2 regions of the Latilactobacillus parafuchuensis genome follow, and region 2 is predicted to be linked to the other one. Evidence: predicted binding sites of a transcription regulator. Region 2 holds the regulator's gene; the other holds the start of a gene.
The links. The regulator HrcA, encoded in region 2, represses chaperone genes, less so after heat shock. The targets are predictions, from matches to a motif close to TTAGCACTCNNNNNNNNNGAGTGCTAA.
Positions count from the first base shown of each region.

Region 1: the regulator HrcA is predicted to act here: its motif matches at 3,409-3,435, upstream of clpP (ATP-dependent Clp endopeptidase proteolytic subunit ClpP).

Region 1 is NZ_CM143875.1:250,964-263,228, reverse strand. It holds gene ACVPPQ_RS01520 (gluconeogenesis factor YvcK family protein) at 1-598, shown strand, start outside; gene whiA (DNA-binding protein WhiA) at 601-1,545, shown strand; gene ACVPPQ_RS01510 (MarR family winged helix-turn-helix transcriptional regulator) at 1,641-2,093, shown strand; gene ACVPPQ_RS01505 (DsbA family protein) at 2,162-2,683, opposite strand; gene clpP (ATP-dependent Clp endopeptidase proteolytic subunit ClpP) at 2,795-3,379, opposite strand; gene ACVPPQ_RS01495 (peptide deformylase) at 4,155-4,565, opposite strand; gene ACVPPQ_RS01490 (glycoside hydrolase family 73 protein) at 4,611-5,186, opposite strand; gene ACVPPQ_RS01485 (nucleoside hydrolase) at 5,395-6,342, shown strand; gene ACVPPQ_RS01480 (MucBP domain-containing protein) at 6,473-7,480, shown strand; tRNA gene ACVPPQ_RS01475 (tRNA-OTHER) at 7,608-7,707, opposite strand; partial or broken gene ACVPPQ_RS01470 (SDR family oxidoreductase) at 7,952-8,592, shown strand; gene ACVPPQ_RS01465 (NAD(P)-dependent alcohol dehydrogenase) at 8,947-10,062, opposite strand; gene ACVPPQ_RS01460 (ABC transporter ATP-binding protein) at 10,313-11,215, shown strand; gene ACVPPQ_RS01455 (ABC transporter permease) at 11,190-11,933, shown strand; gene ACVPPQ_RS01450 (sensor histidine kinase) at 11,933-12,265, shown strand, end outside.
Region 2 is NZ_CM143875.1:1,715,828-1,728,092, forward strand. It holds gene infB (translation initiation factor IF-2) at 1-356, shown strand, start outside; gene rbfA (30S ribosome-binding factor RbfA) at 379-735, shown strand; gene truB (tRNA pseudouridine(55) synthase TruB) at 822-1,739, shown strand; gene ribF (riboflavin biosynthesis protein RibF) at 1,758-2,705, shown strand; gene hemW (radical SAM family heme chaperone HemW) at 2,710-3,849, shown strand; gene hrcA (heat-inducible transcriptional repressor HrcA) at 4,365-5,423, shown strand; gene grpE (nucleotide exchange factor GrpE) at 5,438-6,016, shown strand; gene dnaK (molecular chaperone DnaK) at 6,052-7,899, shown strand; gene dnaJ (molecular chaperone DnaJ) at 8,022-9,179, shown strand; gene ACVPPQ_RS08485 (APC family permease) at 9,278-10,675, opposite strand; gene ACVPPQ_RS08490 (Cof-type HAD-IIB family hydrolase) at 10,924-11,697, opposite strand; gene ACVPPQ_RS08495 (response regulator transcription factor) at 11,859-12,265, shown strand, end outside.

The DNA of each region.
Region 1 (12,265 bases), 790 kb from region 2:
TGCCCGGTTTACAGATGGCACGCAATTAGTGGGCGAATCTGAAATTTCAGCCGCGCGCAAACAGATTGAACACGTTTGGGTGACGAAGACCGCTGATGACGGTGAAGGCCAACCAACGGCGATGCCCGAAGTTATTGAATCGATCATGGCTGCTGATGTGGTTGTTTTAGGTCCGGGGAGTCTATTTACGAGTATCTTACCGAATTTGATGATTGAAAACTTAGGACAAGCCGTTACCCAAACAAAGGCAGAAGTTATTTATATTTGTAATATCATGACCCAAAAGGGTGAAACCGAACGTTTTACGGATGCTGATCATGTTCGGATATTAAATGAACATTTGCAACAAAATTTTGTGGATACCGTGTTAGTCAATACCGGCCGCGTGCCAGAAAACTATTTAGATCATCAGAAATATGATGAAATTTTATGGCCGGTTGAACATGATTTTAAAGGATTACGTCAATTGGGTTGTCGGGTCATTTCCGATAATTTTTTGGAATTACGCAACCATGGCGTTTTTCATAATGGTCAAAAAGTCGTTCAAGAAATTATGAACTTGGCTTTTCAGGTGAATACAGCTAAACGAGGTGAATAAGGATGGCTTCTTACGCTAGTGAGGTCAAGAAGGAATTAACCCAGTTAGAAGTTCATCCAGAACACGCGCGGGCAGAATTAGCGGCTTTGATTCGGATGAATGGTTCGTTAAGTTTGATGAATCATCAATTTGTTTTAAATGTTCAGACTGAAAATCCGGCGATTGCTCGTCGAATTTATAGTTTGTTACGGCAAAATTATCAGATTGAATCAGAACTATTAGTGCGTCGTAAGATGAAGTTAAAGAAAAATAATCAATATATCGTACGATTAAAATACGGAACGAACAAAGTGCTCAACGATTTAAACATTGTTGAAGCTGATGGCTTTACGATTCATACCCAGGTTTCGGAGGATGTCATTAACGAGGATCAACGGGTCCGCTCTTATTTACGGGGAGCTTTTTTGGCTGGTGGTTCGGTCAATAATCCTGAAACCAGTCGTTATCATTTGGAAATTTATTCTTTATATGAAGAACATAATCAAGATATTGCACAGATGATGAATCGCTTTGGCTTGAACGCCAAAACCACGGAACGTCGGAGTGGTTACATTACTTATCTGAAAGAGGCCGAAAAAATTGCGGATTTCTTACAGGTAGTGGGCGCGACGAATGCAATGTTGAAGTTTGAAGATATCCGGATTGTCCGAGATATGCGGAATTCGGTGAATCGCCTGGTTAATTGTGAAACGGCCAATTTAAATAAAACAATCGATGCGGCGACGAAACAAATCGAAAATATCGAATATTTAAGAGACACTATCGGTTTGGATAATCTACCGGTTAAACTCCGCGAGATTGCGTTATTACGTTTGGAATTCCCAGATATTACGCTCAAAGAACTTGGCGAACGGATGCCAAGCGGGGCGATTTCTAAATCTGGCATTAATCACCGCTTAAGAAAATTAAATCAATTAGCAGAAAATTATCAGCAAGGCGTCATATAAAGGTGTACAATTTAATTGTTGGTCCAGTTTGACTTATGCAATTTAATTCTATATGATATGCTTACCAGTGGACACTATTAATTGGAGGAAGAAATATGGTTGAACCAGTTTTATTAGATGAACAATTATGCTTTTCAATTTATCGTGCGCAAAAGGCGTACAATCACTTTTACGGAAAGGTTTTAAAACCGTTTAGGTTAACGTACCCACAATTTATCGCGATGCTAGCGTTATGGGAACATGGCACGATGTCGGTTAAAGAGTTGGGACATCATCTAGAACTTGATAGTGGCACCTTAACACCGCTATTGAAACGTCTAGAAGCTGATGGTTGGGTTAATCGTAACCGAGCAGCTGATGATGAACGCCGCGTTGATGTCTCATTAACGCAAAAAGCTGAAGATCAAAAAGATGAAATCTACGAACGCGTTGGTGGTTGTACCAACTATTTAGATTTTTCAAGCGATAAATATCATGAATTACGCCAAAGTATGAATGAAGTCGAACGTCATTTAAATGCGATTCAGGTTGAAGAAGGCCGTTTCTAATAGGTCGCTATAAAAAGGGTCTAACCAGATCAGTAGTTGACTACTCTGGTTAGACCCTTTTTTGGTGCTTATTGCGAAATTAATTGTTCTAATTCGGTCAGATCAATTGATTCATCAAAAATATGTTGACCGAGAATAATCGTAGGGACAAATTGAATATTAGCCGTTTGTGCTTCGTGTTCAATCGCAGCTAAGACCGCTTGATTATTTTGAGGGGTCAATTTTAGATTCTGTTTAAGATACAAATCAAGTTCATTGGGCGCTAAGTCGGGGCGCCAAGTGGGTTGGTGTGTGTATAGGAAACGAATCGCGTTGACGGCCGTTTCCGGTTGGTCAAACGGTAAATAGGTGTGGGCTAAATTACCCAGTTGTAAATCATCTTTATCCTTGTTTAAGGGTTTAATAATCCGCCGGACGCGACCTGCTTTAACGGCTTGGGTTAAGAGTTGATCCGAACGATAAAACCATTTACGACAATAAGGACAAGCCAAATTTAGAAATTCGACGGTCGTAATCGGCGCTGATTCGGCCCCCAGTACAATGCCGCCGTCGATCGTGACTTTGTCTGCTTTAATGACACTAATATCCATCTTAAAAGCCTCCTTTGATTCCTAACCAAGTATAGCAAAAATGGGGATCGTCTTAAAAAATTATGAACTAAAAAAGCCAATTCCGCGAAGAATTGGCTTTTTTAGTAGTGGTTATTTAGGTTGGTTAATCATGATATCGTCAATCAAACCATAATCTTTGGCTTCTTGGGCCGTCATGTAGTTATCACGATCAGTATCTTGTTGTAGTTTTTCAAACGTTTGACCAGAATTGTCGGCTAAAATTTGATTTAAACGTTTCCGAGTTTTCAAAATTTCGCGCGCAGCAATTTCGATTTCAGTTTGTTGGCCTTGGGCGCCACCTAAAGGTTGGTGAATCAAGACGGTTGAGTTAGGTAAGGCAAAACGTTTGCCTTTGGTCCCAGCTGATAATAAGACACTCGCCATTGATGCAGCCATGCCCATTGCGATGGTTTGAACATCAGATTTGATGAAGTTCATCGTATCCATAATCGCTAAACCAGCGGTGACAGAACCACCGGGTGAGTTGATGTAAATTGAAATGTCTTTGTCAGAATCTTGGGCATCCAAGAAAAGTAATTGTGCAATAATGGTGTTTGCCATTTGATCGTTGACTTCACCAGATAGCATAATAATCCGGTCTTTTAATAGACGTGAATAAATATCGTATGAACGTTCGCCACGTGACGTTTGTTCAATAACTGTAGGTACTAACATTGAATTGCCTCCTTATATGAACCAGAGTTTAAGCACTCTGAAATCTATAAATCAAATTTTACAGCAAAGGTCAATTTTGGTCAAATGGAAAGCCTCTTTTCTGAAAATATTTAGTGATTTTGCGTCAAACTTTAAAATATGTTATACTGTTAACAGTTAATCAGCACTTATCACTGTAGAATCAAGTATTATTTGAAGACTTTAATCAAACTGGAGTAACCCTGGAGTTACAAGTAGTGTAAAGAGGCGGCTTACGCTGTTTAAACGAGAAAATATTTAGAACCACAAGAATTAAACATAATCGAATTAAATTAAAATCATGCAACTCTAGTGAAGTTGCCCCGAACATTAAACCAACGTGTTTAATGGTGGTATCAGCAAGCTTGATACCCAGAATATTATGTTACAATTTAATATGCGAAATTAATTAGAAAGCCACCCAGCAATGGGTGGCTTTCGTCAATTAGAGCGTCAAAAAAGTTGGCTGAGAAGCACGTTAAAAAACTAAGTGTGTTGAGTTGCGGTTAGCAACTGAGCATTAATTATAAATAACCGATAATCTCGTTCTTAAGATTATCGGTTATTTTAGATTAAGCGGAAGTTGTTGCAACTCAAAAGCACGTTAAAAAACTAAGTGCGTTGAGTTGCGTTCAGCAACTGAGCATTAATTATAAATAACCGGTAATCTTGGTCTTAAGATTATCGGTTATTTTAGATTAAGCGGAAGTTGTTGCAACTCGAAAGCACGTTATCAATTGCCTATCGTTTTTTAAATCTAAATCAGAATCCCTTCACAATGGTCAACTTCGTGTTGGATAATTTGGGCAATCCACTCGGTAAAAGTTTGTTCTTGGACTTTAAACTGACGGTCTTGATAACGAACAGTAATGGTTTCGTAGCGGGTGGTTGCGCGTTGACCGGTTAAAGATAGACAGCCTTCCTCAGTTTTGTAGGGGGTACTTTTTTTGATAATCGTTGGATTGACCAAAGGTAGCGCAATCGGACCCATTTGGCACACGATAATGCGCTGATTGACACCAATCATATTGGCCGCCATTCCGACACAGCGTTCAGTATTAGCGGCTAATGTATCGAGCAGGTCGGTGATGACTTGTGAGTCGTTGATAGTGGCTAGTTTCGCTGGTTGTGCCAGAAAAGTTGGGTCGTGCATAATGGGTTTAATCATGGGAACTCCTTCAAGAAAATTAATAATTCCATCATAGCACAATCGTTACGAATCGTACTTCGCCAATTTATAAATTTTGATGGTTTGAATTAATTTGGCGGCGTAGTCCGGATCGGTTGCGTAGCCCGCTTGTTGGAGGGTTTGCGCCTGGGTCGCGTAATCCGTTTGCTGTTTGAGAGTGGCGTAAGTGCCAGCGCTGAGAAATTGACTATGATCTTCGATGGCAATTTGTAGATTAGGGTAAATTTTAAAATAGTCTTTAATCGTCACGCGTTTTTGATTTTCAAATTCGTCAGTCGTCATTAGAATTTTTTGACCTTGGTAATCGCCTTTGACCCCGAATAGATTGTGGGCTTTCACTGCTAAATCACTACGGCCCCAATCCGATTCAATAATCGCTTGCGCAATCACGATACTAGGTAAAACTTGTTGTTGGGTTTGATAAACGGTTTTGGCAGTCGTCCCAATTTTTTGAATAAAACGGTCTTGACGTTGTGTTTCTTCCGTCGGGGTTTCCCAGGTGCGCTTAGTGGGGGTGGCTGTTTTTTTGAAGCAGCCGGTCAGTAATAGGCAAGCGATAATTGGGACTAATAGGACGTAATGGTGTTGTTTAATGGTCATTGAGGAACTCCTTAATTGAATTGATAAGCAAGTTTTAATATACCAGAAAATAACCATTTAGCGGTTATTCGTAAATTAAATAAAGGACTTCTTAATCAATATCAGTAAAAATTAATGATTAACGCTCTGGTTAAAATTTACGAAAGGGTTTTTATGCGGTAAACTGAATGAGTACGACTAATCGTTTGAACTAAGGGAGGCTTTTGGAATGCAACATAAGATGATTTTAGATTTAGATACGGGGATTGACGATGCGCTCGCCATTGCGTATGCACTCGGTTCACCCGAAATTGAATTAATCGGCATCACTTCCGAATACGGTAACGTGTTAACTGAACGAAGTGTGGTCAATAGTCAACAAATATTGAATTTATTACAGCATCCAGCAGTCCCAGTTTACCAAGGTGCCGGCCACGCATTGAATCAAACTGATTTTTCAGTTTTACCGATTAGCGCCGAGATTCACGGCCAAGATGGGGTTGGCGATATTCATCTCCAACAAGCAGTTCCCACCGGTGAAACCGAATCAGCCGTTGATTTCTTATTAACAGCTTGTCAACAATACGGTTCTGATTTAACGATTGTCGCGACCGGCCCAATGACCAACTTGGCCTTAGCGATTCAAAAAGATTTACCAACGTTACAAAAAGTCGGTCAAATCGTGATTATGGGTGGCGCATTAACGGTGGCCGGCAACGTGTCACCATTTGCCGAAGCCAATATTAATCAAGATCCAGAAGCTGCTGATTTGTTATTCAAGAGTGGGCTTCCCGTGACGATGGTCGGCCTGGATGTCACTTTACGGACGTTATTCACGAAAGCCGATACGGCTGAATGGCGGGCGATTGGGACTGAAGCCGCGATTAAATATGCGGATATGGTCGATTATTACATCAAGGCTTATGAAGTCACGTCTCCCCACCTCCACGGTTGCGCGCTCCACGATCCATTAGCGGTCGCCGTGGCCATTGACCCCAGTCTCGTCACGACTTTCCCCTTAAACTTAACGACTGAGACAACCGGACCTTCTCGTGGTCGAACGATTGGTGATAATCTTCGCTTGGAAGATTCGACGACGCGGACGCAAGTGTGTGTGCAAGTCGATACGCCACGCTTCTTAAATGAATTTAAAACGAGAATTGGCCAACTATTATAAATATAAAAGGGAAAAGACTAGCTAAAATAAAGTTAGTCTTTTTTATTTTACAATTACATTGCATTTATGTTACAAACATATTACAATGTATTTGTTGAAACGATTACATTATATTTGGGAGGTTTTTTTGATGAGTAAAAATGGGTTAGGATTGTTGACGATGGTGGTTGGTACGCTATTAATCGGGATTAATACGCAAACGGTTTTGGCAGCGGATGCACAAGCTAGCACATCAACGGCAAGCATCTCCCAAAAGGTGGACTTAGAAAGTCAACAAACATCGAAAGAATCTAGTGTGATAAATGAAAAGACGGGGCAAGTGGTTGTCCATTATGTTGATGAGAGCGGACAAGTGATTGCGCCAGCTAAGACCTATTCAGATCGTATTGGTTATCCTTTTACAATGCAGCCAATCGATATCGAGGGCTATATGTACAGTCATTATAGTGGTAATATCCCTGCAGGATCAATGAAACAACAACTTCAAGAATTTACATTTGTCTATCAAAAGAAAACGGCTGATAGTCAACGCAATGTTGTGATTCAATTTGTAGATGAATCTGGTTATCAATTAAAGGCTAATCGTGTTCAAGTGGGTCAGCTGAATGAAAAATATAGTGTTGTTCCAGACCAAATAGCAGGGTACACTTTATTAGATGAACAAAACGAATTAAATGGTATCTATCAGAATTATTACAATATTTTAACATTGGTTTATCGGAAAACAGTGGATCAAGGGTCATTGACGACGCAATATGTTGATCAAAATGGACAAGCAATTATTGAATCGACAATCACTTCTGGTGAAGTAGGATCGGCGTACGCAGTAACGGCAAAACAAATTAATGGTTATCAAGTGACTGGACAAAAAGTAATCAATGGTCAATATCGGAATGATCAGCAAACAATTCAGTTTGTTTATCAGAAAATTGCTAAACAAGTGACGACAGTAACCCCTAACAACAATCAGATTGTGAAGACGGCAACGTCGGACGCTAAATTGACATCTGATAAGCAAGTACCTACTAAAACAGCTAAGTTGCCACAAACTGGTCTGACTTCTAATGACAAGTTGGTTGGTATTGGGTTAACGGTCTCGATGTTTGGATTGTTAGGCTTTATTGTTAAACGTTTCTAAATTGAACTAATTGGAAAAGCATCTTTTATTGAGGTGCTTTTTTAATTTGCACAAAAAAGGCCCGCTTTTCAGCGGGTCGAGTGTGTGTGTGAAAAAAGAGTAGGTGCTTGCTGGGGGTAGCAGCAAATCGAGTTAGCGGGGGTTGAACCCGCATCGACCAGCATTGAATTTTCTTGGGAGGAATTTCAAATGAGGGAGGTCTGTCCTACCTGTTGGACGATAACTCATTGGTGGTACTAGTCAAGTTCTCTAGGGAAGGACTCGACTTAATCGCTCAGATGATTTCTTGGGGGAATTTATCTGATGTCTAAAGAATAACAACAAGTTATGAATTAAATATGAACAAACTATTGAAAATCTGCTAAGAATTATGGGTCAAAAAATGTTTTATGGACAACGAGTGTCTTTGTTTGCTTATTAAAAGTAAGACGCTTACACTTTAGTTATTCATTAATCAAAGGGGACTTAATCATGACAACTGTATTAATTTTAGGGGCACACGGCCAGATTGCGCAACTCGCACGCGAACAATTATTGACGCAGACCGATAGCCAATTGACGCTATTTTTACGCAAGGCCAACCGCCTTTCAATTCGCGATGCCCAGCGCGAACAAATCATTGAAGGCAACACGACCAATCAAACTGCCTTGGTAGCCGCTATGGCGGGTGTTGATGTCGTCTACGCCAATTTAGCCGGCAGCAATATTGAACAACAGGCCCAGAGTGTGGTGACCGCGATGCAATCAGCTGGCGTTAAACGGTTGATTTGGATCTCGACACTCGGTATTTATGACGAAGTGCCGGGCCGTTATGGCAATGGAACCATCAAATGTTGGATAACGGTTATTTACCAACCTACGCTGCCGCGGCTAAAGTCATCGAAGAATCCGATTTAGACTATACAATTATTCGCCCAGCTTGGTTAGACAACCATGATGAAATTGATTACGAAATCACGCATCGTCACGATCAATTTAAGGGGACGGAAGTGTCACGCAAGAGTATCGCCGCCTTAGTGACCCACCTGATTCAAAACCCAACGGAAGCCAACCGCGATTCGCTAGGCGTCAACAAACCCAATACAGAAGGCGACAAACCGAAATGGTATTAATGCAGAGTGCGAGTTCTCACGGGTAGCTTCTGAGCATTAGCCTAGTTCCGTGAACAGAGTGCGTTGCGTGACGGTCAGCACCTGAGCATTAATAAGGATAACTCAATAATCTAGATTTTAAGATTAATGGGTTATTTAGATTAAGCGGAGGGTGTTGTCACGCAAAAGCAAGTTTCAAAAAAAGAGTGTGACTCAGCCGGTTAGCTTCTGAGTATAGCCTAGAGTAGTAAATTATGACCGGTTTTAGTCATGATTTACTACTCGTAGCTAAACGGAAGAAGTTGGCTGAGGAACACGTCTCCATCAAAAAAACCATCAATCCTTTCAAAGGGTTGATGGTTTTTACGTTAAAGCTTAAACCGTGTAGTCTGGATCGATGATTAGAACGGGTTTAATCGTTTTACCATCTCTTGAATCTTGATTGGCTTGGTTAATGTCTTCAAAGGCGTAGAATTTTTCAGTCTTATCGAAAGCGAATTGACCTTGACGGTAGAATTCGATTAGACGAGGCACGTCGATTTGTGGAATTGAATCGCCCATGTTCACGCCGACGACTTTTTTATCGTTGACACATAAGTCGTTCCAAGTGTCTAAATCAATGTGGTTAGGCGTGACTGCGATGGTTGCAGAAGTCCCACCTTGGCAAAGCGCTTGAATTGAGGCTTCCATGACACTCGTAATCCCAGTCGTATCCACACAGAAGTTAACGCCCCGGCCGTTCGTTAAGGCCCGAATCGCTTCAACAGCATCGGTATTGCGACTGTTAATGACGTCAGTTGCGCCTAATTCCTTGGCTAAGGTTAAGCGATCATCAATGATATCGACGGCGATGACTTTGGTACAGCCGGAAATTTTACCAGCCATCATCGCTGCTAAACCAACTGCACCAGTTCCGAAGACGGCAATCGTGTCACCAGGTTTTGGTTTCAAGGTATTGAGGACGGTCCCACTACCAGTCACGTAACCGCAACCTAAAGGTCCGAGTTGGCGTAAGTCTAAATCATCGTCGACTTTAACGGCGTTGCGTTCACGGACAACCGTCGTGGTTGTGAAAGAAGATTGGTCGAACATATCAGCGACTTGATGACCTTCTTCAGTAAAGTGGGCACTGCCATCGGGACGAACGCCGGATAAATTATTATCAGCGTAGTTCAAACATTGGGTAGGAATCCCTTTCAAACAATTGTCGCAAATCCCGCAAGCGTAGAATGAGAGGACGACGTGATCGCCGACTTTTAAATTTTGAACGTTGGAACCGACTTTTTCAATAATCCCAGAACCTTCGTGGCCTAAGACGATTGGATAACCAATGATGGCGTCGCCTTTACGGAGGGCTTCGTCAGAATGGCAAATCCCACTAGCGACCATGTGGACTTGGACATCGTCGGGATGGAGTGGTGCTAATTCAATATTATCTTTAATCACAAATGGGGCACCTTGGGTTTCAACAACTGCTGCTTTAATTTTCATATTCGTAACCTTCCTAATTTTAGATATTTATTTCACAAGGTTATTATGACACTTATTGTAATCGGTTTCAATGAAAAACATAATCTTTAATAGGATAGGTTAAAAAATGGGACAAATCACCTGTATATTTGTTATTAATGACACGATTGGCCACAAAGATGACATTTGTCACCCGCAAATCATGACAAAAACGACTGCCAACGAACCGAGATTCCTCGTATACTAAACTTATTCAAACGAGGTGATCATAATGATTGAGATGCAACAGATAACAATGCAATTTGGATCTAAAGTGGTTTTAAAAAAGGTGTCACTAAAAGTGCAACCCGGTGAAATTATCGGATTGGTTGGGGCCAATGGTGCGGGTAAAACGACGCTGATTAATTTAATATTAGGACGGCTGCAACCGACAAGTGGTCAGATTGAAGTTTTGCAAGCAGCCCCCAGTGAAAAACGCCATTTTAATCGGATTGGGGCGATGTTGCAAGACGATAGTCGGATTGCACGGTTAAAAGTCAGTGAAGAATTAACGATGGTCGGTCAGTATTATCAACAACCATTACCAGTAGCCACTTTATTGAAGATGGCGGATTTAACCGAACAGGCCAATCAAATGGTTAACCAACTATCGGGCGGTCAGTTGCGGCGGATGACGTTTGCCTTAGCGATGGCCGGTGATCCAGATTTAATTTTTCTCGATGAACCGACGGTCGGGATGGACGTGACGAGTCGCCAACATTTCTGGCAACAAATCGATCAATTGAAACAAGCCGGCAAGACGATTATTTTAACCTCCCATTATTTAGAGGAAATTGAAAAAGTGGCCACCCGAATTTTAATTTTGAAGGACGGTCAATTCCAATACGACGGTGATTTTCAAACGTTGCAACAACAATACCGCAGTAGTCAGATACAATTCAAAGCCGATCAATCGATGGCCAATTTGCAAGACTGGCCAGAAGTGCTGGCCTATCAAGAACACGCACACCGAATTAGTTTACAAGTGACAAATAGTGATGTCGTTTTGGCACGGTTGAGTCCACAGATTGGCCAAACGATTCATCAAGTGCAGGTTCAAGCTGGTTCGTTGACCGATATCTATAATGAAATCATGGGGGCAGATACTGATGCAATTATTAATGGTTCAAAGTAAACTCGATTTTAAACGCGCTTATTTAAGAAATCCACGCTTTTTTATCTTTTCATTATTGATGCCGATTGGTTTCTATCTACTCTTCACCAAAGTGATGATGACTGGCGAAATGCCGGCTAGTTTTGCGGTGCAATATATGTTGAGCATGACCACTTATAGTTTAATTCTTAGTAACGTCTTTACGTTATCAACGCTATTAGCGGACGATCAAAAAGAGGGTGTGCTCGATTTGATTGACCTGTCGCCCGCCAGTCGCGGTTACTATTATGGCGCTAAATTAATCAATATCATGCTGATTAATGGCTTATCGGTGCTGGTGATTTTTATAACGGCCGCCTTTAGCAATCAGATCGTCCTTGATTGGACGGTTTGGTTAGAGACTGCTAGTTGGCTGTGGTTGGCGAGTGCGCCATTGTGTTTAATTGGCCTCAGTATTTCGTTTTTGAACGATAGCAACTTAATTCAATTGGCGGCTAATCTAATCAGCTTTCCGTTAGCGATTCTGAGTGGGCTGTGGTGGCCGATTTCGATGTTACCGAAGAATGTGCAATGGGTTGGCAAACACTTGCCGGTCTATCCAATCAATCAAATTGGCCAAGCCTTGGGCACCGGTCAGAGCGTTGCATGGGGTAGTTATGGCGTCACCTTGATTTGGACGCTCGTTTTAGGGGGGCTTGTAGTATACTTAAGTTACCATAAACGAGGAGTCCGGGCTTGATGAATTTTTTTAAAAAATATATCGCACTACCAGAGCGATTCGGTTATTTTCCGTATGTCTGGTTACTGTTTTTATTCTTTCCAATCAGCTACGCCTATCCGTATCGAACACTAAAACAACAAATGATGATGCTAATCATCCTGATTTTTGTGGTAGCCTATCGCAACAGTTACGCCTCAACTAAGTGGCGATTTGGTTGGATTTGGGTCCAAATCATCACCAGTATGGTTTTAGCGATGATGATTCAGGCGTTATATTTGAACATCTACGTGGCGTGGGTTTTCGGATCAATTCCGATGCACCGCCGGCAATTTCGCTGGTTTTACGGGGCT
Region 2 (12,265 bases):
TCTACAAGGCAATCGAAGAAATCGAAGCTGCTATGAAGGGCATGTTAGAACCAGTCTTTGAAGAAAAAGTCATCGGTCAATTAACGGTTCGTGAAACTTATACCGTTTCTAAGATTGGGACGATTGCCGGTTGTATCGTTGATTCTGGTACAATCCAACGTGATAGTGGCGTTCGTTTAATTCGTGATAGCATCGTGATTCACGAAGGCAAGCTATCAAGCTTGAAACGCTTTAAAGATGATGTTAAAGAAGTCGGAACTGGTTTTGAATGTGGTGTAACAATTGAAGATTACAACGATATTAAAGTTGATGATCAAATTGAAGCTTACGTGATGGAAGAAGTTCCTGTTAAATAATTAATTTACGGGAGGATCAGCTATGAAACATCGTGTCGGACGTGTTGAACAAGAAATTCAACGTGAAGTGAACGATATTCTCTTAAAAAGAGTACGGGATCCACGTGTTGAAGGGGTTACGATTACAGATATTAATCTAACCGGTGATTTACAACATGTTAAAATTTATTACAGTATTTTATCTAACTTAGCCAGTGATGCTGAAAAAGCACAATCTGGTTTGGATAAAGCCAAAGGATTGATTCGGATGGAATTGGGGCAACGGATTAAGTTGTACAAGATTCCTGAAATCACCTTTGAACAAGATAATTCAGTGCGTTATGGTGAACATATCGATGAATTATTGCGTAAATTGCATCAAGACGAAGCACAACGTTAATCTGTGCTAAAAAGGGCGGTCCGATAATAGGGGCCGCCCTTTTTATATGCTATAATGAAACAGTTAATTCACTAAAGGAGACTATTATGGACGGCATTTTACCATTATATAAAGAACGCGGCATGACCAGCAGTGATTGTGTCTTTAAAGTGCGACGCATTTTACACACTAAGAAAGTGGGCCATTCTGGCACACTGGATCCCAACGTGGACGGTGTTTTACCGATTTGTATCGGACAAGCCACTAAAGTGGTCGATCAATTGGTTCATTCCGGCAAGATTTATACCGGTGAAATCACGATTGGTCTTTCGACGACGACCGAAGATTTAGACGGTGAGATTGTCGAAGAAGTCAAAATGACTGAACCATTATCAAAAGAAACGATTGAAACGACGCTCGCTAGTTTCTTAGGTGATTCGATTCAAATTCCACCGATGTTTTCGGCGGTGAAAGTCAATGGTCGTCGACTCTACGATTATGCGCGCGCCGGTGAAACAGTTGAACGGCCCCAACGATCAATCACAATTTCTCAATTTGATTTAGACGGTGAAATCACGTTTGATGAAGCGACTGGTCATCAGAAGTTTCGCTTCGTCGTGGGTTGTTCGAAAGGGACTTATATTCGGACGCTCGCGGTTGATTTCGGCCGGAAGTTAGGATTACCAGCAGTTATGTCCGACTTGACGCGTTTAAAGAGTGGTGGGATTCAAATCGGAGATTGTGTGACGCTCGCGCAACTAACGGAGAAAATGGAAGCCAATCAATTAGCCGACGTGTTAATTCCGTTGGACCACGTTTTTGCTGATGTTGAACAAGTTGTATTGGATGACGATCAATGGGCCAAAGTGCTCAACGGCGTTTTCTTAACGTTTGAAAATCAGACCGCTGACCAATTAGCATTGACTTATCAAGGGCACATTAAAGCCATCTACCAATTGGACGCTGGTCAAGCCCACGTTTATCGACCATTTAAAATGTATTTACAAAATCAAGGTACTCATTAAAAAAATCAGGTGAAAAACATGCAAGTCATTGAATTAGTTCATCCCTATGCACCCACTCAAATCAAGCCAACACCAGTGGTTTTAGCGTTAGGCTTTTTTGATGGGGTTCATCGTGCGCACCAAGCCGTGATTGAAACGGCGCAAAAAGTGGCACGCAAAAAAAAGATGCCTTTAGCGGTCATGACGTTTAATATTCATCCCGCGATTGTCTACCGTCACGTGAACGAAGCGAGTTTTCGTTATTTATCGACGACTGAACGCAAGCAAGAATTGATGGCGGACTTAGGCGTTGATATTTTGTACGTCGTGCATTTTAATCCAGCTTTCGCGAAGCTTGCACCCCAAGCGTTTGTCGATCAATACTTGGTTGCCCTACACGCTGATACGGTGGTTGCTGGTTTTGATTATACGTATGGGCAAAGAGCAGTTGCGAATATGCAGACGCTCGCGTCATACGCACAGAACCGTTTTGAAATTGTAACGGTGGCTGAACATGATTATCAAGGCACTAAAATTGGCTCCACCTTAATTCGAGAAGAACTCGATCGCGGTCAGATTGATGCCGCTAACCAATTATTAGGGTATATTTATCGAACAACTGGCGAGGTTGTTCACGGTGAAGCGCGTGGGCGCGAACTCGGCTTTCCAACGGCTAATATTGCCGCAACCCAGCCCGAACGGTTACCAGGGATTGGCATTTATGCTGTCCGGATGTTTGTCCGTGAGCAATGGTATCTGGGGATGGCTTCGATTGGCCGCAACGTGACGTTTCATGATGATAACCCGGTCACGGTTGAAATTAACTTGCTCGATTTTAACGGCGACATCTATGATGAAACGGTTAAAGTCGAATGGCACCACTATTTGCGTGGCGAAGTGAAGTTTGAATCGGCCGCACAATTAATTGAACAGCTCCATCAAGATAAAGCTGATACACGAGCGTATTTTAAAGAATTAGAGGGGTAATTAAATGGCGGGTGCTTATATCCATATCCCATTTTGTGAACATATTTGTTATTATTGTGATTTCAACAAGGTTTTTATTGAGGGCCAACCGGTTGATGATTATGTCGACATGTTAATCCGTGAATTCCAACTAGTAATGGCGGAACATCCTGATGAACCCATTGAAACGATTTACGTGGGTGGTGGGACACCAACGACGCTCTCACCAGCGCAACTGCAACGGCTATTAGATGGTATTCATCAATATTTACCATTTAAAGGTGGCGAATTCACCTTTGAAGCCAATCCCAACGATTTACAAAACACTGCGAAGTTGCAGGTTCTTAAGGACAACGGTGTCAATCGTTTAAGTATTGGGGTCCAATCGTTTAATGATCAAATACTGAAAAAGATTGGGCGGATTCATCGCAGTGCGGATGTTTATCGCGCAATTGATAATGCACGGCAAGTCGGTTTTGAGAATATCAGTATTGATCTGATTTTTAGATTGCCTGATCAAAGTGAAGAAGATTTTATGGATAGTCTAACCAAAGCGTTGGCGCTTGATTTGCCGCACTATTCAACCTATTCGTTAATTCTGGAACGCAAAACGATATTCTATAATTTAATGCGCCAAGGTAAGTTACGTTTACCATCGCAAGACGTCGAAGCGCATATGTATCAAGCGGCGATTGATAGTTTCCAAAAGGCGGGTTTAGAACAATATGAAATCAGTAATTTTGCCAAACCCGGTTATCAATCAGCCCATAATTTAACGTATTGGCGCAATGAAAAGTATTTCGGTTTTGGGGCGGGTGCTTTTGGTTATCTAGGCAAAGATCGCTATCATAATTTTGGCCCGATTCAACAGTATCTGGAACCGTTACACGACAATAAAGTGCCAGTGATTGAACGTCATGTCTTACCGTTAACCGAACAGATGGAAGAGGAATTATTCTTAGGATTGCGAACGATGCAAGGCGTGTCGATCCAACGGTTTCAAGAAAAATTCAAAATGCCACTCCAAGCCGTTTACGGTGATACCGTAGCCACGCAGATTGCGAAAGGTTATTTAAAACAAGAAGGCGACTGGTTACGCCTAACGGAATCCGGCAAGTTCCTAGGCAACGAAGTCTTCCAAGAATTTCTGTTAGACGAATACTAAGTGCTGAACAAGCCGATAAGCTTCTGAGTATAGCTTAATATCGCGGATTATGACGGTTTATGTCATGATTCGTGATATGTTGCTAGACGGAAGAAGCTGGCTTGAGAAGCACGTTAAAGAAACGAAGTGCTGGTTCGAACTGGTCAGACTTTGAGGATTAACCTAAAAGCGATAATTATGGGTGTTTTTACCCATAATTGTTGCTTTGTAGTTAACCGGAAAAGGCTAGTTCGGGAAGCACGTTAAGGAAAATAAGCGCTAGTTCGAGCTGCTCAGATTTTGAACATTAACCGAAGCTAGATGCAAAAAGGCTGTTCAACCAAATCATTTTGGTTGAACAGCCTCTTTGTTTGGCATCGCTCTGACTGGAGACTGGTCGCCTATCAGCCTCAAGACCGATTTTGCTGAAAATGGTAAAAAAAGCGGTCCGATTCTTGACTTTATTTGACGTTCTTGCTATATTAATACTTGTAATTAGCACTCGTAATAATCAAGTGCTAAAAAGAGGTGATAACATGCTGACCGAAAGACAATTAATGATTCTTAAAGAAATTATTCGTCTTTTTACCGAGAGTGGTCAGCCGGTGGGTTCTAAAAAGTTAATGGCAGAATTACCAATGCACGTCAGTTCGGCAACGATTCGGAATGACATGGCTGATTTGGAGAGTGTCGGGTTGATTGAAAAAACCCATTCTTCTTCCGGTCGAGTGCCTTCGATGAAGGGGTATCGTTATTATCTAGATCACCTGATTCAACCGGCAACGCTCAATCCAATTGATGTCGCGACGGTGCAACAATCGTTTGGTCATCGTTATCATAAGATTGATGAAATTGTGTCCCAATCAGCGAATATTTTATCCAACCTAACCAGCTACACGGCGATTACGTTAGGCCCGGAAGTCGCTGAGATTCGTTTAACCGGTTTTCGATTGGTACCGCTCAGTAATCACCAGGTGATGGCGATTATTGTCACGAGTGCCGGGACGGTTGATAATCAAGTCTTCTCGATTTCGCAACATATTTCGGGAGACGAGCTTGAAAAGGCGATTCGGATTATCAACGAACATCTGGTCGGTCTACCGTTAACGGTGGTCAGTCAGAAGTTGAAGACGGAAGTCCCCGCACTGTTAACGCAGTACATGGCTTCCCCAGGTGGTTTCTTGAATATCTTCGATGATGTTTTGAAACAAGCCTCTCAGGAACGGTTATACGTTGGTGGACAGATGAATTTGTTGAACTTCTCGCAGTTTGCGGATGTTGATCAACTGAAGTCAATCTATAATATCATTAATCAATCAGACGATTTAGCGAAGTTGTTGGATTTGTCACCCGGCAGTGCCAACAATCAGGTTCAAGTCCGATTAGGCGATGAGATGACCAATGAGCTCTTGAAGAATTACAGTCTGATGACTGTCAATTACGATGTTGGCGAACATGGTCAAGGTCTGATTGCTTTATTAGGCCCCACTAGCATGCCTTATTCACGGATGATCGGTTTATTAGACGTCTTCCGTGAAGAATTAGCGAGAAAACTAATTGATTATTACGCCGATTTTGACGATAATCAAACTTAAAGGAGTGTGTTTGTTTGACAGAGCAAGACCAATCAGTAGACGAAACTAAGACACCGGTTGAACCAGCGGAACCAACCACTGAAACACCGGAGCAAGTAGTTGAAACTGATAAGACAGAAGCCACTGAAGAAGTTGTGGAAGATCAACCTTTAGTTGACTTACAAAAGAAGTATGACGATTTAGAAGATAGCTATTTACGCTCACAAGCTGAAATTAAAAATATGCACGCCCGCCATCAAAAAGAACAAGCCAGCTTGTTGAAATATGATGGTCAAGCGTTAGCTAAAGATGTTTTACCTGTTTTAGATAATTTAGAACGGGCCTTAGCAACTGAAGCAACTGATGATAATGGTGAACAACTTAAAAAAGGCGTTCAAATGACTTATGATCACATGCTTAACGCGCTAAAAGACCACGGCGTTCAAGAAATTGAGGCCGCGGGCAAAACCTTTGATCCGACCATTCATCAAGCCGTCCAAACGGTGGCTGTTGAAGGAGATCAAAAAGCAGACACAGTCGTTCAAGTTTTCCAAAAAGGTTATTATTTGAAAGACCGTGTTTTACGCCCAGCAATGGTCGTTGTCGCACAATAATTAATTAAAAAATTTAAAAAAAGAGGGAATTAATAATGAGTAAAGTAATTGGTATTGATTTAGGCACAACAAACTCAGCAGTTGCCGTATTAGAAGGCGGCCAACCAAAGATTATTACAAATCCAGAAGGCGCACGGACAACACCATCTGTCGTTTCATTCAAGAATGGTGAAATCCAAGTTGGTGAAGTGGCTAAACGCCAAGCAATCACTAACCCAGACACAATCGCATCAATCAAACGTCATATCGGCGAAGCTGGTTACAAAGTCACAGTTGGCGATAAGACTTATACACCACAAGAAGTTTCAGCAATGATTCTCCAATACATCAAGAAATTCTCTGAAGATTATCTTGGTGAAGAAGTCACTGAAGCGGTTATTACAGTGCCTGCTTACTTCAATGATTCACAACGTCAAGCGACTAAAGATGCTGGTAAGATTGCCGGTCTTGAAGTTAAACGGATTATCAACGAACCAACAGCTTCAGCTTTAGCTTACGGTTTAGACAAGACTGAACAAGAAGAAAAAGTTTTAGTTTATGACCTTGGTGGTGGTACTTTTGACGTTTCCGTCCTTGAATTAGGCGACGGTGTCTTCCAAGTGCTATCAACAAATGGTGATACACATTTAGGTGGGGATGATTTCGATGACGCCATTATTGCTTGGTTAGTTGAAAAATTCAAAGCTGAAAATGGCATTGATTTATCAAAAGACAAGATGGCTATGCAACGTCTAAAAGATGCTGCTGAAAAAGCTAAAAAAGATTTATCTGGTGTCACAAGCACTCAAATCAGCTTGCCATTTATCTCAGCTGGCGATAACGGCCCAATGCATTTGGAAATGACTTTATCACGTGCTGAATTTGATAAATTAACATCTGACTTAGTTGATCGTACTCGTATTCCTGTTCAAAACGCATTGAAAGATGCTGGTTTAACAGATAATGATATCGACAAAGTTATCTTAAATGGTGGTTCAACTCGGATTCCTGCTGTTCAAGAAGCCGTTAAAAACTGGACTGGCAAAGAACCAGATCATTCAATCAACCCTGACGAAGCCGTTGCAATCGGTGCTGCTGTTCAAGGCGGCGTTATCTCAGGTGATGTGAAGGATGTCGTATTACTTGACGTAACACCTTTATCATTAGGGATTGAAACAATGGGCGGTGTCTTCACTAAATTAATCGACCGGAATACAACGATTCCTACAAGTAAGGCTCAAACATTCTCAACTGCTGCTGACAATCAACCAGCCGTTGATATCCACGTCTTACAGGGTGAACGTCCAATGGCCGCTGATAACAAGACATTAGGTCGTTTCCAATTGACTGATATTCCTGCTGCACCTCGTGGGATCCCTCAAATCGAAGTTAAATTCGATATTGATAAGAACGGGATTGTCAATGTTTCTGCCAAAGATTTAGGCACTAACAAAGAACAAAAAATCACAATCAAGAGTTCATCAGGTCTTTCAGACGACGAAATCGATCGTATGATGAAAGAAGCCCAAGAAAACGAAGAAGCCGATTCAAAACGTAAAGAAGAAGTTGATTTAAAGAACGATGTTGATCAATTAATCTTCCAAACTGATAAGACAATGAAGGAACTTGAAGGCAAAGTTTCAGATGACGAATTACAAAAAGCAAAAGATGCTAAAGAAGAATTAGTCAAAGCACAACAAGAAAACAATCTTGAAGACATGAAGACGAAACGCGATGCATTAAGTGAAATTGTTCAAGAATTGACGGTTAAATTGTATCAACAAGCCCAAGAAGCTCAAAAAGCTGAAGGCGGCGCTGAAGGTGCAGATGCAACCGATGCTAAGACTGATGATAGCACTGTCGATGGGGACTTCGAAGAAGTTCACGATGACGACAAGAAATAATGTACTTTAAAAAAGGCCAAAACCTAGTATGGTCTAGGGCTTTGGCTTTTTTTAAGCCAAAAATTATGCTATTCTTGTTAAGGTAGATTTTACGTGAGTAAGTAAATGAATGGAGGCCCACAATGGCTGATAAAAGAGATTATTACGAAGTCCTAGGCATTTCACGCGATGCCTCGGACGCCGACATTAAAAAGGCTTATCGTAGCCTTTCTAAGAAGTATCACCCAGATATCAATAAGGCCCCAGATGCAGAAGCTAAGTTTAAAGAAGTCACTGAGGCTTATGAGGCCTTGAGTGATCCGCAAAAAAGAGCCGCTTATGATCAATACGGTCATGCTGGTATGGATCAAGGTTTTGGCGGCGGTGGCGCCGGTCAAGGCTTTGGTGGATTCGGTGGCGAACAAGGCTTCGGCGGCGGTGGCTTTGAAGACATCTTTAGCCAATTCTTTGGTGGTGGCGGCGGTGGTCGTCAACAACCGAATGCTCCTCGTCAAGGGTCAGATTTACAATACCGGATGGATTTGAAATTCAAAGAAGCAATTTTTGGGAAAGAAACAAAAGTGTCCTATAATCGCGAAGCAGAATGTCATACCTGTCATGGTTCTGGTGCTAAACCTGGAACGAGCGCGGAGACGTGCCATAAATGTCACGGTGCGGGTCAAATTCAAGTTGAACGCCAAACACCACTTGGTCGTATGATGTCACGCGAAACGTGTGATGTCTGCGGTGGGACTGGTAAAGAAATTAAAGAAAAATGTACCACTTGTCGTGGGACCGGTCGTGAAGACGAACGCCATACCGTTAAAGTGACGGTGCCAGCAGGTGTTGAAGATGGTCAACAAATGCGTCTTCAAGGTCAAGGCGAAGCCGGCACGAACGGTGGCCCTTATGGGGACTTGTTCATCGTTTTCCGGGTTGAACCTAGCAAGGAATTCGAACGGGATGGTGCTCAGATTTATGTCGAAGTGCCAATCACGTTTGCACAAGCCGCTTTAGGCGATGAAATTGAAGTCAATACGGTTCATGGTCCAGTTAAACTGAAGATTCCAAGCGGCACGCAAACCCATACGTCCTTTAGATTACGGGGCAAAGGGGTGCCTAAGTTACACGGTAACGGCAATGGCGATCAAAATGTGACCGTTAAAGTCGTGACACCGGATAACTTAAATGCGAAACAACGTGATGCGCTTAAAGCGTTCGCAGTTGCGAGTGGCGATTCCGTTAATCCGCAAGACAGTAATTTGTTTGATAAGATTCTAAATAAGAAACATAAAAAATAAGCGGTGTCAGTCATCGTTTATTAATGAAGGTCAAATTAAAACCCGTTATTATCCAAGAAATCTGGATAATAACGGGTTTTGTTTTGGTTAGCAATCGATTAGTGTTTTTGACCTTGTTGACTGTGACGATAACCGTAAGTGAAGTAGATGATGAGGCCAATCACGAGCCAAACGGCGAAGACCATCCAAGTCACGGCTTGCAATTGCGTCATCAAGAGCACGCATAATAGACAAGAAACGATTGGTAATACGGGGTAGAGTGGGACTTTGAAACCGGTTGGTAATTCTGAATAGAATGGCATTTTACGTAAGAAAACAATGCCGAGTGAAACCGTCGCAAAAGCGAATAGTGTCCCGATATTAACCAGTTCGGTAATTTTATCGAGTGGGACGACCATCGCAATCACGCTGGTAATCACGGCAAAAATCCAAGTATTCGCAACTGGGACGTGAGTTTTCGGACTAACTTTTGCAAAAATGGCGGGTAATAGACCATCCCGACTAATTGCAAAGATTAATCGGCTGCCACCGTAAGACATGACCAGTAGAACGGTGGTCATACCAGCCACGGCGCCTAAAGCCACGACACCGGCAATCCAATTTTGGTGCATGAATTGAAGGGCGAACGCAACCGGATCACCGACGTTCAGTTTCGTGTAATGGACGACACCGACTAAGACGGCTGCCACGGCAGCATATAACAGTGACGCAATTCCTAATGACGCGATAATCCCAATCGGCATATTCCGTTGGGGATTGATGACTTCTTCAGAGGCCGTTGAAACGGCGTCAAAGCCAATGTAAGCATAGAAAGCGAACGCAGCCCCTGATAGGACGCCAGCGCCACCATAGGGCAGGAATGGTCGATAATTAGCGGGTTTGATATAAAAGACGGCGACCCCGATGAAAATGGCGATCACGATAATTTTAACCCCAACCATGATGGTATTGATGCGAGTTGATTCTTGGAGTCCGTTTGACAGTAAGAAACCAATGATTAAAATAATTAAACCAGCGACTAGATTGATACTCACTGGTTGGCCTGGTGTCCAAGCCGTTGAAATCATTTTAGGGAGATGAATGCCAAAACCGGCAATTAAATTTTGGAAATAAGCGGACCAACTCACCGCAACAGAGGCGACCGCGAAGAGGTATTCAGAAATGAGCGCCCAACCGAGTAACCATGCGATCAGTTCGCCAAAAACGGTGTAGGCGTATGTATAGGCGCTACCAGCGAGCGGAATCGTTGACGCGAATTCGGAATAACAAAGAGCGGCTAGCGAACAGACGACTGCGGCTAATAGGTAAGAGAGCATCGCACCGGGGCCGGCGTATTTAGCGGCGACAATCCCAGGTGTGATAAAAATCCCAGCCCCGACGACGGCACCCACGCCCATGGCAGTTAGGCCAAAAGCGGTCAGATGACGTTCCAACGGACTGTTTTTGAATTGTTCAGGATTAATCTGTTTCTTAGTGAATAATGAATGATTTCCCATAGTAAACTCCTTATGAAAATGATTAAATTTTAATTAGTTAATTTTAATCGTTTTAGGGGTTAATCGTCAAGCTTAATTTTCAGAAAATTATAAAAATAGTGGTAGTATGCAGCCATAACGTGCTTCTCAAGTAGCCTTTTCCGGTTAACTACAAAATCAGCGTTATGATTCAGAGTACAAATCATAACGCTGATTTTTAGGTTAATGCTCAGTTGCTACCCGCAACTCAACACACTTACTTGGTTACTTTAAATTAAATTCCAATGGCGGAGGCCTTCGATAATGCCGCCTTCGGTATTTTTGCTGGTGATGTATTGGGCTTGAGCTTTTGCCGCTTCAATACCGTTGCCCATCGCAGTGGGGTGATCAACGTAGGCGAGCATTGGGATGTCGTTGGGGCCATCACCAAAGGCATAGGTTGGAATGCCGGCTAAACCTTGTGATTCGATTAAGCGTTGAATCCCAGTTTGTTTCGAACCACCGAATTCGACAGTATCAATTGAATAAGGCCCGTTGCGGTAGAAAGTTAAGTCTTGGTTTAACGGGTTGGTGTAAGCTAAATCGTTTTGTTTGGTGAGAATCAATAACATGTAGATTGGATTATTTAAATAGTAGTCAGCGTCAACTGTTGGAACTGGCGCATTGACGAAATCGTAAGCTTCTTGCGTCGTGGTTGTGACGTTGGTGATCCGAATCTCTTTTTTATCGTAAAAAGCAATTGCTTCATCAGCAGCCTTAGCCGTCGCAACGGTTTGTTGAATCACGTCAGTCGGAATCGTCCCTTGATAGATGGGTTGGCCTTCAAATTGGATGTAGCTCCCGTTTAACGTAATGAAAGAATCAATGCCGGTTTTCGCTAAGGCGTCTTTGATTTCAATTGGTGAACGGCCCGTTGAGATAATCGGTAAATACTGATTTGCACGCAATTGGCGAACCGCGATTGCGACGGCTTCGTCAACCGTCGATTGTTCGTTGTAAAGTGTGCCATCTAAATCAAAAAATACAAGTCCTTTATAAGTCAAAATAAATAGCCTCCTAATGTAATGGGTATCTAAATATGCTAGCATGCTTATCAGGGGGATGCAAACTGGAATCGGCAATTCTTAAAATTTATGGACTATTTTGTGAAGATTATTAATTATACGGTATAATATAGTTATAACTTGAAAGAGAAGGAATTCAAATGAAAATATTAATGGTTGAGGATAATAAATCCGTATCAGAAATGATGAGCATGTTCTTCTTAAAGGAACAATGGGATGCTCATTTTGCATACGATGGTAACGAAGCCGTTGAACAGTTTAGTGCTGATCCAATGAGTTGGGATATCATTACGTTAGATTTGAATTTACCGGGTCTTGATGGCATGCAAGTCGCTCAAAAGATTCGCCAACTGTCTAAAACGGTGCCGATTATTATGTTGACGGCGCGCGATTCAGAAAGTGATCAAGTCTTAGGGCTCGAATTAGGTGCCGACGATTACGTCACGAAGCCGTTCAGTCCGATTACGTTAATTGCGCGGATTAAGGCGTTGCACCGTCGCGCCGAATTGGTTGAAGAACAGATTGAAGCTGACGAACAGGTTGAAGA